Regions from separate parts of the Anoxybacillus sp. PDR2 genome, predicted to be linked through region 1. Evidence: a T-box and tRNA genes for the amino acid it is inferred to sense, from the RefSeq annotation. Region 1 holds a T-box; the other holds one or more tRNA genes.

Region 1 (7,625 bases):
CTCCATGTATAAACACCATTGAAAGGACCTATTTTTATAATCTAGAAGATCTGTTCTTTTTCGACTAAAAGCGGCAACATCTATGACTATCATCTTATTTTTTAGGACATAAACATGAAATGTGCGTTATATGGCCATATTGAGAAAATGCTGTCGAAAAGACCTAGCTATTAAAAGAAGGGGGCTTTATTTTCTCAATATAAAAAAAGGGGGGTAGGCATTGATTTATGTACATTTTGGGAGATAATATAGATATAGACATCGGGATGATTATCGCGATTAATCGTCAACAAAAAGGCATGACACAAGAAGAGCTATCCAAAGGGATATGTTCCGTTCCGTACTTAAGCAAAATTGAAAACAACAAAATCACTGCCAATGAAGAAATTATTGTGCTGTTATTGTCGAGATTAGGTCTCAGCTACGACAACATCATTTCTGAGCAAAAGCAATTAAACGAGGATATTTTGGCGTGGTACCAGGCGATTATCGATCGCGACACAAGCCAAGCAGATCAATATGCCCATTCTTTGTCTGAAAAAATCGAATTTATCGAAAATATCAATCTCGTTATTCATTACAAGCTCACGTTATTGCGTTACCATCTTTATAAAAACCAGCTATCCTCCGCCTTAGAATTGATCGATTATTTCACCAAGATTAAAGGAAAGCTGACAAACGGGCAGTTGCTTTATTTCTATTGCTTTTACGGCATTTATTTATGCATGAATCAGCAATATGAAGAAGGAATCCAAAAATTCGAAATGGCCAAAAGCATTAGCGATAAAATGCGCTATACTGAGCCTGAACTGATCTATTATTTAGCGTTGACTTACTGTCATTTATATCGCCCTTCATTAACATTAATATATGGACATCAGGCACTGGAATTATTCGATTCTTCTTCATATTATTTAAGAAGTATTGACTGCCAAATGATGATTGGTATCAGCTATGTAATTATCCAGCAATTTCATCAAGCAAAATATTACTTTGATAATATTTTAAATATTTCAAGAAAGCTAAAATTACCTGATATTATCGGAAAAGCATTGCACAATCTTGGCTATTTATATACAACAAAAGGGGATTCATCTAAAGCGATTGATTATTATTTAAAAAGTTTGAACTATGAGAAAGATGAGCTTGATTACTTAACGACTACTTACTACTTAGCTAAAGAATATGTTCTAATTAATGATATCGCTTCAGCAACAAAATGGATTGCCGATGCACTCGAAAGGTTAGAACAATCTCCTATTGCTGAACATTTGTTGCACAAATTTTATTGCTTACATCTAGAAATATCAGGAAAAGAGGAAGAACTAAAAATATATCTTGAACAAACTGTTATTCCTTTTTTCGAAAAAACCTATGACTGGATGTATTTGACCGATTGCTATGAAAAATTGGCGGATATGTACGCCAAGCAGTTTTTCTATAAAAAAAGCAGTCATTACTATCAATTAGCTAATAAAAAAAGAAAACAATATATTATTTAAAAGTTAAAGGAGGAAATCATATGAAAAGAAAGATTTTCGCTTCAATTCTTGCCCTTGTAACCGTATTGGGAGTAGGATTGACTGTATCAAATGACGGTCAATCCAAAGGCGCTCCAGTGCAACCAAACATCGTTTATCCTAACTATTGATCTAAACCTTTTAAAACTTTCAGCGACATTTTTTAGGCTGATGTCAGTTGATGACATCAGCCTCTTTTTTGGTTGCGGCATTTTATTCTACTTCTCCCTCCCATGCCAGCATGCCGCCGACCATATTGCAAACGCTGTAGCCCAGCTCCTGAAGGTAGCGGCAAACATTTTCGCTGCGCACCCCAGAGCGGCAAATAAAAATGTATTCCTCTTCCTTATTGAATTCTTCTAGACGATGTGGAATCTCGCCCATTTTGATATGTTTCGCTCCCGGAATCATGCCATACGCTACTTCTTCGTCTTCACGCACATCGATTAAATTTAATTTTTCCCCTTTTTCCAGCCTTTGTTTAAGTTCCTCTGCTGTTATTTCTTTCATTTCTTCCATTTCTTTTTCTCCTTTCTTTTTAAAGCAAGTCCCTCACAGCCTGAAAGAGTGAGGGACTTGCTTTTGATTAATTGGCCACAATATTGACTAGCTTACCTGGAACGGCAATCACCTTACGTATCGTTTTTCCGTCGAGCTGTTCTTTCACTTTTGCGTCCTCCAAGGCGATTTGCTCCATTTGTTCTTTCGAAGCATCCGCTGGAACATGGAGCTTCGCGCGCACTTTGCCGTTCACCTGTACGACGATTTCTATCTCATCTTCGACTAATTTTGTTTCATCATACACAGGCCACGCTTCATACGCAATCGTATTTGTATGGCCAAGCTTTTCCCATAGCTCTTCGGCAATATGCGGACACACTGGAGATAACAATTTCACAAACCCTTCCATATACGCTTTTGGTAGAACAGGGGCTTTATACGCTTCGTTAATAAAGACCATTAATTGGGAAATCGCTGTATTGAAACGAATAGCTTCGTAGTCCTCAGTGACTTTCTTCACCGTCTGATGGTATACTCGCTCAAGCGTATCCTCTTCTGCCTGATCGACGATTTTCGGATTGAGCTCGCCATTTTCCTCAACAAATAATCGCCATACACGATCCAAGAAACGGCGGGCACCATCCAAGCCTTTTGTCGACCAAGCGATCGATGCTTCGAGCGGCCCCATAAACATTTCATATAAACGCAATGTATCGGCCCCGTGGCTTTCGATAATATCGTCTGGATTGACGACATTTCCCTTTGATTTACTCATTTTTTCGTTATTTTCGCCAAGAATCATTCCTTGGTTAAAGAGCTTTTGGAATGGCTCTTTTGTCGGCACCACGCCGATATCATATAAAAATTTATGCCAAAAGCGCGCATATAGTAAGTGCAGCACCGCATGCTCAGCTCCGCCGATATAAATGTCGACCGGCAGCCATTTTTGCAATTTTTCAGGATCAGCCAGCTGCTCGCTGTTGTGCGGATCAATGTAGCGCAGGTAATACCAGCAGCTTCCCGCCCATTGCGGCATTGTATTCGTTTCGCGGCGGCCTTTTTTGCCTGTTTGCGGATCAACGACATTGACCCAATCCTCGATATTCGCCAGCGGCGATTCGCCTGTTCCTGACGGTTTAATTTCACTGGTTTTCGGAAGCATCAGCGGAAGCTCTTCCTCCGGCACTGGCGTCATCGTGCCATCTTCCCAATGGATGATCGGAATGGGTTCACCCCAATAACGCTGGCGGCTAAAAAGCCAGTCGCGAAGGCGATAGGATACTTTCTTCTCGCCTTTTCCGTTTTCTTCAAGCCATTCAATCATTTTCTTAATGGCTTCTTCTTTATTTAAACCGTTTAAAAAGCCGGAGTTCATATGCTCGCCATCGCCTGTATACGCTTCTTTTGTCACATCGCCGCCCGCGACGACTTCCTTAATCGGTAAGTTGAATTTTTTCGCAAATTCATAGTCGCGTTCATCATGTGCTGGCACCGCCATAATCGCGCCTGTGCCGTAGCTCATTAACACATAATCAGCAATCCAGATTGGCAATTTTTCTCCATTTACTGGATTGACCGCATAAGCGCCTGTAAATACACCTGTTTTTTCTTTCGCTAAATCCGTGCGCTCAAGATCGCTTTTGCTTTGGATTTGCTGCAAATAGGCTTCTACTGCTTCTTTTTGCTCAGGTGTCGTAATTTGGGCTACGAGCGGATGCTCAGGAGCAAGCACCGCATACGTTGCGCCAAACAATGTATCCGGACGCGTGGTAAATACGGTAAATGTCTCGTCATGTCCGTCGACGGCAAAATGGACATTGGCTCCTTCTGAACGGCCAATCCAGTTGCGCTGCATTTCTTTAATGCTTTCTGGCCAATCCAGTTCCTCCAAATCCTCAAGCAAGCGATCTGCATAAGCTGTAATGCGAAGCATCCATTGCTTCATCGGCTTGCGGATTACCGGATGCCCACCACGTTCGCTTTTTCCATCAATAACCTCTTCATTCGCCAAAACCGTTCCAAGCGCCGGGCACCAATTGACAGGCACTTCATCAATGTAGGCTAAGCCTTTTTCATAAAGCTTTAAAAAAATCCATTGTGTCCATTTGTAATAATTTGGATCAGTTGTATTGACTTCGCGATCCCAATCATAAGAAAATCCTAGCGATTTAATTTGCCGGCGGAAGTTATTAATATTTTGTTCCGTAAACTTGGCCGGATCGTTTCCAGTATCTAACGCATATTGCTCAGCTGGCAAGCCAAACGCATCCCACCCCATTGGATGAAGCACGTTATATCCTTGCATGCGCTTCATTCGCGCTAAAATGTCAGTCGCTGTGTATCCTTCTGGATGCCCGACATGAAGGCCGGCTCCCGAAGGGTAAGGAAACATATCAAGCGCATAAAATTTTTTCTTTCCTTCCTCTTCGCTCGTCTTAAATGTTTTGTTTTCTTCCCAATATTTTTGCCATTTTTTCTCAATATCAAGATGATTAAAGCTCATGTCACGTCCTCCCATCTTTCTGCTTCTATTTCCACAGTGTTAACAAAAAAGAAAATAAAAAACCCCTCGCCCTTCACAAGGGACGAGAGATTGAACTTCCCGCGGTACCACCCTGTTTAGCGCACAAAAAACGTGCGCTCACTCGATTCCTTAACGCAGATTCACGGCGAACATTATTAGGCAAAACAGCCGTTCATATTCGCAACTCAAAGGCGAGTTCATGAACAAACTTCGGTTGACTTGCACCATCCGTCAACTCTCTGCATTCCGTATTGCTCACTACTAATCCTTTTCACTGTTATTTGACAATATTTTATTATAATCATTATTTTAAGAAATTTATCAGCTTGTTGCAAGTAAAGGAAAAAAATAAATGAGGCCCATCCTCTACCCCTGTTATTCCTTTGCCCACATTTCTTCCGGATTTAGCTCATAAATGCCATTTTCGCGATACATATAGTTGTGAATAATAAATTCGCGGCGAATCGCCGCATAGTCATCATGAAATTTTTTAATATACTCATTTAACTGCTTTTCTTCATATTTCTCTCCTTTTTTCAGGCCTTTTAGCATGTGCTCCAGTACGATCAGTTTCTTTTTGCGTTGAGCTGGAAGATGCTTCAGCCGTCCTTCGCACGTGAAGAAATGGTCAATAACCTTTTGCCGTTCTGCCGCTTCTTTTCTATCTTTTTCCTTCTCCGCTTGCTCCGTTAAATCCGTTAACGCTGCTGCGTAATGATCCATCACTGGCTTATTTAAATAAAAATAAATGGTATTGCCGTCGCGCCGTTGATAAACGACATTCACTTCTCTTAGTTTATGCAAATGATGGGTAATGGTCGGGGGAGTCAAGCCAAGTTTTCCTGCGATTGCCTGTCCATGCAATGGCCCCTCAGCAAGCAGCTTTATCATGCGCAAGCGCGTCGGGTCACCCATCGTTTTAAAAAAGCTCACTAACCGGCTTAATTGCATCGGTTACGCCTCCTTTTCATCTGTCACCCTTAAAATTCGATATAAACCTAATTAGATATATATCGAATTAATGGCGCATTGTCAATAAAAAATAAAAAACATTCGGAAGAACTCCGAATGTTTTAGACAGCTGCTTTTGTTTCGATTGGACTTTCTTGCTTAAGCTTGCGGTCATAAATCGCTGTCGTCAAAATGGAAATAAGAACAAAAACAAATAGGATCGCAAGCAGCGGCTTCATTCCAGCATGATCCACAACCAAACCGCCAAGAACTGGACCGATCATTCGTCCTGCCGTTGCCGTGCTGTTCACAATTCCTTGATAAAATCCTTCCTTTTCCTGTGATGCCAGCTGGCTGGCCACGGTTGGAATCGCGGGCCAGACCATGATTTCAGCGATTGTCAATACAACCATCGCGGCAACAAAGTGCCAAAATACACTCGCCTGCCATAAAATCAAAAAGGAAAGGGCAAAAATAAAAAAACCAACGATCATTTGCAGCTTCAGTTGATTGGACCAACGGCTTAACAGTTTTCCAAGCAGCGGTTGCGCCAGCACAATCAGCACTCCGTTTATGGTCCAAAGCAGGCTATATTGCCTTAATGAAAGGCCAAGCTGTTGGGTGTAAGCCGCAACAGTCGTAGACCATTGAACATAGCTTAGCCAGCATAAAAAATAACCGGTGCATAAAATCAAAAACGCGCGCCACGCCGTTCGTGAATGTATAGAGACAGAAGCAGCATTTTTAATGGATGGCTTTTGCCCACTCTTCCATTGAACAGCCTTTAATCCAAAAAGAACAACAACCAAAAACAAAAGGTACATAAGAGTATTTGTGATGAAAATCCACTCAAACGAATAAGAAGCAATCCAGCCACCGAAGGATGAGCCAGCGGCTACCCCAATGTTGATCGCCACGTAGACTGCATTGAACGCCCTTCTTCCTCCTTCTGGCCAAATTGCGCCTGCATAAGCATTCACAACCGGAAAAACAAGGCCAGATCCCAATCCGATCACGGCAAGTAAGATAGGATAAGCAGGCCATCCATGGAAAAAAACGAGAAAAACAATGGCCACTAAAGTCGTCACCGCTCCTAGCATTAATGACCGAAAGCCGCCCCATTTATCAAATAAAATCCCACCGAGCAGATTGCCAACGATCGTCGCAGCAGAATTCAGCATGAGCACAACCCCAGCTACCGCCAAAGATTTATGCAGCTCTTCATGAACATAAATCGCATTTAAGGGCCATAAAAAAGAAGCCCCTGTTACGTAAAAAACCATCCCAATCAGCAGCATCCAAAGCTCACGGGGCATACAAGTTCCTCCTAAAATGATTTCCATTTCCAAATTCATTGTATTCGTTTTTCAAAATCAACGCAATCAAAAAGCAATAGCGGCTTTGATACACATGGCGGCGATATAGAAATAAACTCGTGGGCCCAAAACTCATGGTCAGGAGGCAAGCGGTGCTTACCTCAGCCACGCCAAAACGCCGAAAGCGGACGATCGGCTGCTTACATAGGAAACAAAATATAGAAGCACCCAAGTTCTATCGCTCATCTCATCGGTGCAGGCAATGCCTAAAAAAATGGAGCTCGATTTTTTCTCCTTTCTGTTCAAGCTTTTACACCGCTTCCTTTCCACAAAAAAGAGCTTGCCTATACATAAAAATAGGAAGCTCCTTGAACTCTTATGATTCAATATGCTGTTTCGATTTTTGCGGCTGTCCGCCCGTTTGCTCATACGCTTTTTTAGACTGTTTGACGGGGTCAAACTCTTTTCCTAATTCGGGATCGTTATGTCTCGTGGTTTGTTCGGGATTGTTTTGCTTGGAACGTTTTTTCATGTTACCGGTTCCTCCTTTTTTAGTGATCCAGCAAAATCATGTCATTTTGCAGCTGCTCCAATTGCAATCGCATACGATGCAGCTGTTCACGCTGCTGGGCATTACAGCTTAAAGCCAAATGAGCTAAATCGTTTACTGTATTTTCAAGCATTTGCTGGGCATTCGTGTATTCCGTATCGTTATAATGCTCTTGCTTTTGCGCTTGATAATATTGATCCTTCGCATAGCGAACGACATCCTCACAATGCTGTAAAAATTGTTCAACTGATTGCCGCGTTGCC
Region 2 (7,625 bases), 1.3 Mb from region 1:
CCCTCCGCCGACCGGTCCCATCAATAACAAAATACGCTTCCGAACATCCAATCGTTTCGCGGCAGGGTGAAAATATTCTTCTACTAGGCGCTCAAGTGCTTCTTCTAAGCCAAACAACTGCCCACTAAAAAAATTGTATCGTTTTTTTCCATCTACTTCCTCCACCCCGGCATCTTTAATCATATTATAGACACGCGAATGAGCGGACTGGGCAACCCATGGCTTTTCCTTTAAAACCTGCAAATATTCGGCGAAGGTTCCTTCCCACTTTAATCGTTGCTCATCTTCCCTGTATCTTTCGATTTTTTTTAAAATATCCATAAAGAACCTCCTTAATACTTGATGACTAACAACGAGATTATTACAATGTATGCGAGGATGTCCTTGATCATTCACTATAAAACAAAAATTTACTTGTTCCTCTAAACAATACTTGTCCCATGGGCTATAATAGTAAGGAGAAGCGACTATTTATCACATAAGGAGGAAATTCACGATGAGAACATTACTCGTGCTCGGGGTCATCATTGCCTTTTTATCTGCCATTTTTACAGCTGGATATGACGACAAGCCAAGTGTAAAAAACTAAACAATAAAAAACGACCTCCTCATGAAGGTCGTTTTTTGTTAATATAAGCCTTTAAATCCTTGCTGCCTGAGGGCTTCATACACCAGAATGGCAGCCGTATTGGATAAGTTTAATGAACGAACTTTATCGTTCATCGGGATGCGCAAGCAACGATCCATATTGTTTTCAATCAATTCTTTTGGAAGACCGCTTGTTTCACGTCCAAATACAAAGAAATAGTCCTTTTCGCGATCGCTAAAATCAAAAGAATCGTAATGCTTTTGACCAAATTTTGTAATAAAATAAAACTCCCCATCTGGATACTGATCAAATAACTCTTGTAACGAGTCATAGTAAAAAATATTGACATACTCCCAATAATCCAATCCTGCCCGCTTTAACATTTTATCATCCGTAGAAAATCCTAACGGCCGGATCAAATGCAATACTGTGTCCGTTGCTGCGCATGTACGTGCAATATTTCCAGTATTCGCTGGAATTTCTGGTTGATACAATACTACATGTAAAGCCACGTTTACTCACCTCAGATTTGATCTTTCTCGTTTTATTATACTATCCCTTATCCTCAATATGAAAAAATTTATACTGAATACTTGGAGTGTAGGCACTCGAATCTTCATACGACCAATATCTCATCCGGCTATTCGTTGTATGAGCATTTACGAGCGGCATGCCTTTTTGGTCTTTCGCGACTACAATCGTCGAGTGGTCAAAACGTCCGTCTCCTTGAAAATCATAACAAATAATATCGCCAGGCAACAACTGCTCTGGAGAGGTAACCTCTACTGCGTTCCACCCGGTATGCGCTCCTCCCAAATACCACCGAAAGGCATGAGCGACGGTCCAGCTATAGCTCCAATTGTTATTTTGCATCCACCATCCCTTGCCGCGCTCCGGATAGCCAACCATCGGCATTCCTCCCGCGTACAAGCATTGAGAAACAAAATTTGTACAATCAACGGAAAATTTAGGGAAACGGGGATTATAGCTGTTCCACCATGTTTCTGCATATTGAACAGCCTTGATTCGATCATATACATAAGCCTTTTTTTCTCCTTTTGCCATTCGTTCAACTGTATGTTCAGGCTCTATTCTATCTAAAATCGTCAGCTTATGATCTTCCACTAATTGTTTTTGCTCAAAACAAGCGCGCCTTGGCTCTGTCATTTCCTCTATATACATCCATTCACGTTGCTTTACTAAAAATTGATAATGCACGATATAATCAAGATCGATCTTCTCCCTGAGCTTCTGTTTTCGCCAAACCGTTCCCTTTATGCTACATTTTACGATTTCCGCATCCCGTTTCTGGAATAATTGCAGTTTTCTTTCAATCATTGGATCGTCTTTGCATCTCGATAATGAAACAAAGGATTGTGCCCGTTTTCTAAGCAGCTCTTCTAACTCTTTTTTCACATTGCCCACCACTTTTTCTTTTTTATTTTACATTATGTGATGGTCGGCTGATTTTTTCCATCTTTCCTTCTATTCATCAACAACTGCAATCCTTTTTTTATTTCTCGCAATACTTCTTCATCTTTTTCAATTTGTAAGGCCTCTTCTAAAATGGGCATAACATTTTCATCACCAATTTTCCCTAATGCCCAAGCTGCTGTTCCCCGGATGACTGGCCGACTATCTTCCTTTAGCAATTTTAACAAATCAGGAATGGCTGTCCGATCTTGAAAATGAGCTAATGCCAAAATAGCATTTCTTTGAATCGGCTTTTTCCCCCTCCATGCACCCGAAAGAGTCCCAAACTTTTCTCTAAACTCTCGATTCGTCATATGGAGAAGTGGCTTAAGTAATGGCTTCACCACCTCTGGATCCGGTTCCATTTCTTCGTGAAAATGAAAGTCCTTTCCTTTGTTTTCTGGGCACACTGTTTGGCAAGTATCACATCCGTATAAACGGTTGCCAATTTTTTCACGAAATTCATCTGCGATAAAACCTTTTGTCTGCGTTAAAAAAGCAATGCACCGTTGAGCGTTGAGCTGTCCCCCTTGGACAAGCGCTCCTGTCGGGCAAGCATCGAGGCATTTTGTACATGAACCACACCGATTTTCTATAGGATTATCTGGAGGAAACGGTATATTCGTGATCATTTCTCCCAAATACACATATGATCCAAACTCTGGAGTAATAATCGCACAGTTTTTGCCGCTCCAACCGATCCCGGCTCTCTCAGCCACAGCCCGATCCGCTAATTCTCCCGTATCTACCATTGATTTAACCTTTGCATTTGGCACTCTTTCTAAAATAAACTCCTTTAGCTTTAACAGACGCTCTTGCAAAATAATATGATAATCCGTTCCCCACGACGCCCTGCAAAAAATTCCGCGTTTTTCCTCTTTTGTGCTTCGAGGCGCATTTTTCATTTTCGAAGGATAAGCAAGCGCGATAGAAATAATGGATTTCGCTTCATCCAACAGCAGAGCGGGATCGGTTCTTTTTTCAATATCCGGCTCCTCAAATCCTGATTGATATCCAAGCTGTTGCTGAAGACGAAGGCGTTCCTTTAGTTCCACAAACGGATCAGCACTTGCAAAGCCAATTTTATCAATTCCGATGGTTTGGCTGTATTGAATAATATCTTCTTTCAATTTTTTCACATCCATGCTAATCCCTCCTTTCGCTAAAATATTAAATTCATGGTAAAATGAAATTAAAAACTAGAGGTGAACATATGAACATCAATATATCACAAACACTCAAGCATATCATTCCAACATTCAAAGTAGGAGTCATCACTTACAACAATATCGTAGTAGACGATTCTCCGCAAATGTTGAAGGGAAGATTGCAGCTTTTTCAAGAATCCATTTATTTTGAATGGCACGAGAAGCCTATTATTGAAATGAAAGAAATCAATGAATGGCGGCAAATTTTTAAAGCCATTGGAACTGATCCAAGTCGATATCGTCCTTCTTCAGAAAGCTTATATCGGCGTATACAAAAACAGCAATTTATTCCTTCCATTCACTCAGCTGCCGACATCAATAACTTCTTTTCCCTTTATTATAAAATACCGATCGGAATTTATGACGCCGACCAAATAAAGGGAGATATTTCGATTGAAGTCGGTACAGAGGAAGATCAATATCAGGCGATCAATGGCCGCCATGTTCAATTAGCTAAAAAACTGATTGCCAAAGATGAGCTTGGTCCATTTGGAAGCCCTATTGTAGATTCTGAACGCACGGCCGTTACATACAGTACCAAACAAGCCATACAAATCGTATACTTATCTCCAGCAATGGAGCAAACCGAGTGTGCAAAAATGATTAGCTCCATTCAAAGCATGTTCACACAGATTCATGGAGGAGAATCGACAATGAAAATCATACAATAAACGTGCATGTAAAAACAAAAAACGCAATGCCCCGTTCTCCTAAGAAACGAAACACTGCGTTGTCCCCTATGTATGTATAAATGGAGCGGGTGATGGGAATCGAACCCACGACATCAGCTTGGAAGGCTGAGGTTTTACCACTAAACTACACCCGCATAATTATCAAATTTTTCATTACAAATTTCTAGTGTCCCGATATGCCATGCCTCTTCCTCTACCAGTTCATTCTAAGATGCTTTGTGCGTCGAGGCAACTCGTCGTCTATACAATGATGTATCGCTCGCGGCTGAGGTTTTACCATTAAACTACACCCGTGCATATACTATAATAGCAACCACAGCTAAACAAAATTGTAATTTTTTGAAGCAAAAAAAGTAAAATTTTGTCGAAGCAAATTTAAAATAAAAAACAGGTCATCCCTGTTAAAATAAATGGTGCCGATGGTGGGAGTCGAACCCACACTCCCTCACGGGAACACGATTTTGAGTCGTGCGCGTCTGCCAATTCCGCCACATCGGCAAATCACAAACATCAGAACATGATATATTATACCACAAAACAAACTATTAGTCAACTAATTAAACAACAACAATTATATTCATTACATTTGATAAAGGCGGCACCCGGATTCGAACCGGGGGTAAAGGTTTTGCAGACCTCTGCCTTACCACTTGGCTATGCCGCCATCAAAGCGGAAGACGGGACTCGAACCCGCGACCCCCACCTTGGCAAGGTGGTGTTCTACCACTGAACTACTTCCGCATTTGGCTGGGGTAGCTGGATTCGAACCAACGCATCACGGAGTCAAAGTCCGTTGCCTTACCGCTTGGCTATACCCCAATCCTCTTCATATTCAAAAGGGGCGACTAGTGGGAATCGAACCCACGAATGCCAGAGCCACAATCTGGTGCGTTAACCACTTCGCCATAGCCGCCATGCTGTAAAATGGCAGGGGCAGTAGGAATCGAACCCACACCGGAGGTTTTGGAGACCTCTGTTCTACCATTAAACTATGCCCCTAACTGGTGGAGGGGGACGGATTCGAACCGCCGAACCCACAGGGAGCGGATTTACAGTCCGCCGCGTTTGGCCACTTCGCTACCCCTCCATTACTCAAAAAAGTTAAAATGCCGACTGCAGGACTTGAACCCGCAACCTACTGATTACGATTCAGTTGCTCTACCAATTGAGCTAAGTCGGCTTCATCCATAGAACTAACCATAAAAGCATATGTGTCCTGTGCCTCTTCCTCTTCAAGATATTTCAAGATGTCCAATGCGTCGAGGCAACTCGCAGTCATTTCACCGATGCTTCGCTCGTCTCTACCAATTGAGGTAGGCCGGCTTATTTCTATGAAAAATCAGCCATGACATAAGCTTTTTTGCGCTATTCTTCTAAATTATTCACCAAAGACAGCACTTTTCTCAGCAACTCATTCGCTTTATTTACAAACATTCACACAAAAATGGTGGCTCGGGACGGAATCGAACCGCCGACACAAGGATTTTCAGTCCTTTGCTCTACCGACTGAGCTACCGAGCCATACGCATTTATGGCGGTCCCGACGGGACTCGAACCCGCGATCTCCTGCGTGACAGGCAGGCATGTTAACCACTACACTACGGGACCATTTTGTTTGGTTGCGGGGGCAGGATTTGAACCTGCGACCTTCGGGTTATGAGCCCGACGAGCTACCTGGCTGCTCCACCCCGCGATGATCATTAGCTTATTAATATTGATGGCGGAGGAGGAGGGATTCGAACCCCCGCGCGCCTCTCGACGCCTCTCGGTTTTCAAGACCGACCCCTTCAGCCAGACTTGGGTACTCCTCCAAACAATTTCAAAATGGTGGACCTTGTAGGACTCGAACCTACGACCGGACGGTTATGAGCCGTCTGCTCTAACCAGCTGAGCTAAAGGTCCAAAATTCATAATATGGCGGTGGAGGGGATCGAACCCCCGACCTCACGGGTATGAACCGTACGCTCTAGCCAGCTGAGCTACACCGCCATACGTTAAATCATGGTGGAGCCTATCGGGATCGAACCGATGACCTCCTGCGTGCAAAGCAGGCGCTCTCCCAGCTGAGCTAAGGCCCCTTCGTTCCAAATGGTCGGGAAGACAGGATTCGAACCTGCGACCCCATGGTCCCAAACCATGTGCTCTACCAAGCTGAGCTACTTCCCGTATGGCGCGCTCGAGAGGATTCGAACCCCTAACCTTCTGATCCGTAGTCAGATGCTCTATCCAATTGAGCTACGAGCGCAGATGCCGAGGGCCGGACTCGAACCGGCACGGTAGTCACCTACCGCAGGATTTTAAGTCCTGTGCGTCTGCCAATTCCGCCACCCCGGCGTGGCTGGAGCGGAAGACGGGACTCGAACCCGCGACCCCCACCTTGGCAAGGTGGTGTTCTACCACTGAACTACTTCCGCATTGGCTCCTTATTCTTTATCATGGTGCGGGTGGAGGGACTTGAACCCCCACGCCGTGAGGCGCCAGATCCTAAGTCTGGTGCGTCTGCCAATTCCGCCACACCCGCAAAAAGTGAGCCATGGAGGACTCGAACCTCCGACCCTCTGATTAAAAGTCAGATGCTCTACCTGCTGAGCTAATGGCTCCTGCTCCTATATTCTGTTATGGTGCCGGCTGCAGGACTTGAACCCGCAACCTACTGATTACAAGTCAGTTGCTCTACCAATTGAGCTAAGCCGGCGTCATCTATACTAGTTTTCATTGAAATAATGGTGGAGGATGACGGGATCGAACCGCCGACCCCTTGCTTGTAAGGCAAGTGCTCTCCCAGCTGAGCTAATCCTCCGATATGTAGCGCCTAGCAACGTCCTACTCTTGCAGGGGCGTTAGCCCCAACTACCATCGGCGCTGGAGAGCTTAACTTCCGTGTTCGGGATGGGAACGGGTGTGACCTCTCCGCCATCGTCACTAGGCTTGTTATTTCAAACAGACAAGTATTATTATAACGAGCATTTCGCCCATGTCAAGAACTTTTTAGTTCTTTCAAAACTAGATAACAGATCAGGGAAGAAAGGAGGCAGTGCTTTTCTTGGTGTCTAGCTCCCCTTTTCGTATTGGTTAAGTCCTCGATCGATTAGTATCCGTCAGCTGCACGTGTCGCCACGCTTCCACCTCGGACCTATCTACCTCGTCATCTTCGAGGGATCTTACTTGCTTATGCAATGGGAAATCTCATCTTGAGGGGGGCTTCACGCTTAGATGCTTTCAGCGCTTATCCCTTCCGCACATAGCTACCCAGCGGTGCCCTTGGCAGGACAACTGGTACACCAGCGGTGCGTCCATCCCGGTCCTCTCGTACTAAGGACAGCTCCTCTCAAATTTCCTGCGCCCGCGACGGATAGGGACCGAACTGTCTCACGACGTTCTGAACCCAGCTCGCGTACCGCTTTAATGGGCGAACAGCCCAACCCTTGGGACCGACTACAGCCCCAGGATGCGATGAGCCGACATCGAGGTGCCAAACCTCCCCGTCGATGTGGACTCTTGGGGGAGATAAGCCTGTTATCCCCGGGGTAGCTTTTATCCGTTGAGCGATGGCCCTTCCATGCGGAACCACCGGATCACTAAGCCCGACTTTCGTCCCTGCTCGACTTGTAGGTCTCGCAGTCAAGCTCCCTTCTGCCTTTACACTCTTCGAATGATTTCCAA

Evidence for each region. The T-box of region 1 lies ahead of leuS (leucine--tRNA ligase). A T-box ahead of a tRNA ligase gene usually reads a tRNA of that ligase, here a tRNA-Leu.
Region 2: it has a tRNA-Leu gene. The T-box ahead of leuS (leucine--tRNA ligase) is inferred to sense a tRNA for this amino acid. The anticodon was not compared.

What each region holds. Positions count from the first base shown of each region.
Region 1 covers NZ_CP047158.1:3,108,602-3,116,226, forward strand. Annotated here, with positions in the region: gene GRQ40_RS14940 (helix-turn-helix domain-containing protein) at 228-1,502, shown strand; gene GRQ40_RS18805 (hypothetical protein) at 1,523-1,651, shown strand; gene GRQ40_RS14945 (rhodanese-like domain-containing protein) at 1,734-2,039, opposite strand; gene leuS (leucine--tRNA ligase) at 2,107-4,524, opposite strand; T-box leader at 4,600-4,829, opposite strand; gene GRQ40_RS14955 (DUF2087 domain-containing protein) at 4,921-5,496, opposite strand; gene GRQ40_RS14960 (MDR family MFS transporter) at 5,619-6,812, opposite strand; gene GRQ40_RS14965 (glycogen biosynthesis protein GlgD) at 7,189-7,344, opposite strand; gene GRQ40_RS14970 (YtzC family protein) at 7,364-7,625, opposite strand, start outside.
Region 2 covers NZ_CP047158.1:659,254-666,878, reverse strand. Annotated here, with positions in the region: gene GRQ40_RS03230 (PrkA family serine protein kinase) at 1-321, opposite strand, end outside; gene trmL (tRNA (uridine(34)/cytosine(34)/5-carboxymethylaminomethyluridine(34)-2'-O)-methyltransferase TrmL) at 628-1,101, opposite strand; gene GRQ40_RS03220 (amidase domain-containing protein) at 1,142-2,005, opposite strand; gene queG (tRNA epoxyqueuosine(34) reductase QueG) at 2,038-3,207, opposite strand; gene GRQ40_RS03210 (B3/B4 domain-containing protein) at 3,276-3,941, shown strand; tRNA gene GRQ40_RS03205 (tRNA-Gly) at 4,023-4,096, opposite strand; tRNA gene GRQ40_RS03200 (tRNA-Leu) at 4,374-4,460, opposite strand; tRNA gene GRQ40_RS03195 (tRNA-Cys) at 4,556-4,626, opposite strand; tRNA gene GRQ40_RS03190 (tRNA-Gly) at 4,632-4,703, opposite strand; tRNA gene GRQ40_RS03185 (tRNA-Gln) at 4,707-4,781, opposite strand; tRNA gene GRQ40_RS03180 (tRNA-His) at 4,803-4,875, opposite strand; tRNA gene GRQ40_RS03175 (tRNA-Trp) at 4,888-4,961, opposite strand; tRNA gene GRQ40_RS03170 (tRNA-Tyr) at 4,965-5,049, opposite strand; tRNA gene GRQ40_RS03165 (tRNA-Thr) at 5,070-5,142, opposite strand; tRNA gene GRQ40_RS03160 (tRNA-Phe) at 5,408-5,483, opposite strand; tRNA gene GRQ40_RS03155 (tRNA-Asp) at 5,495-5,570, opposite strand; tRNA gene GRQ40_RS03150 (tRNA-Met) at 5,579-5,655, opposite strand; tRNA gene GRQ40_RS03145 (tRNA-Ser) at 5,681-5,773, opposite strand; tRNA gene GRQ40_RS03140 (tRNA-Ile) at 5,788-5,864, opposite strand; tRNA gene GRQ40_RS03135 (tRNA-Met) at 5,878-5,951, opposite strand; tRNA gene GRQ40_RS03130 (tRNA-Ala) at 5,965-6,040, opposite strand; tRNA gene GRQ40_RS03125 (tRNA-Pro) at 6,052-6,128, opposite strand; tRNA gene GRQ40_RS03120 (tRNA-Arg) at 6,131-6,207, opposite strand; tRNA gene GRQ40_RS03115 (tRNA-Leu) at 6,211-6,296, opposite strand; tRNA gene GRQ40_RS03110 (tRNA-Gly) at 6,302-6,376, opposite strand; tRNA gene GRQ40_RS03105 (tRNA-Leu) at 6,399-6,483, opposite strand; tRNA gene GRQ40_RS03100 (tRNA-Lys) at 6,490-6,562, opposite strand; tRNA gene GRQ40_RS03095 (tRNA-Thr) at 6,582-6,657, opposite strand; tRNA gene GRQ40_RS03090 (tRNA-Val) at 6,687-6,762, opposite strand; rRNA gene rrf (5S ribosomal RNA) at 6,773-6,889, opposite strand; rRNA gene GRQ40_RS03080 (23S ribosomal RNA) at 7,031-7,625, opposite strand, start outside.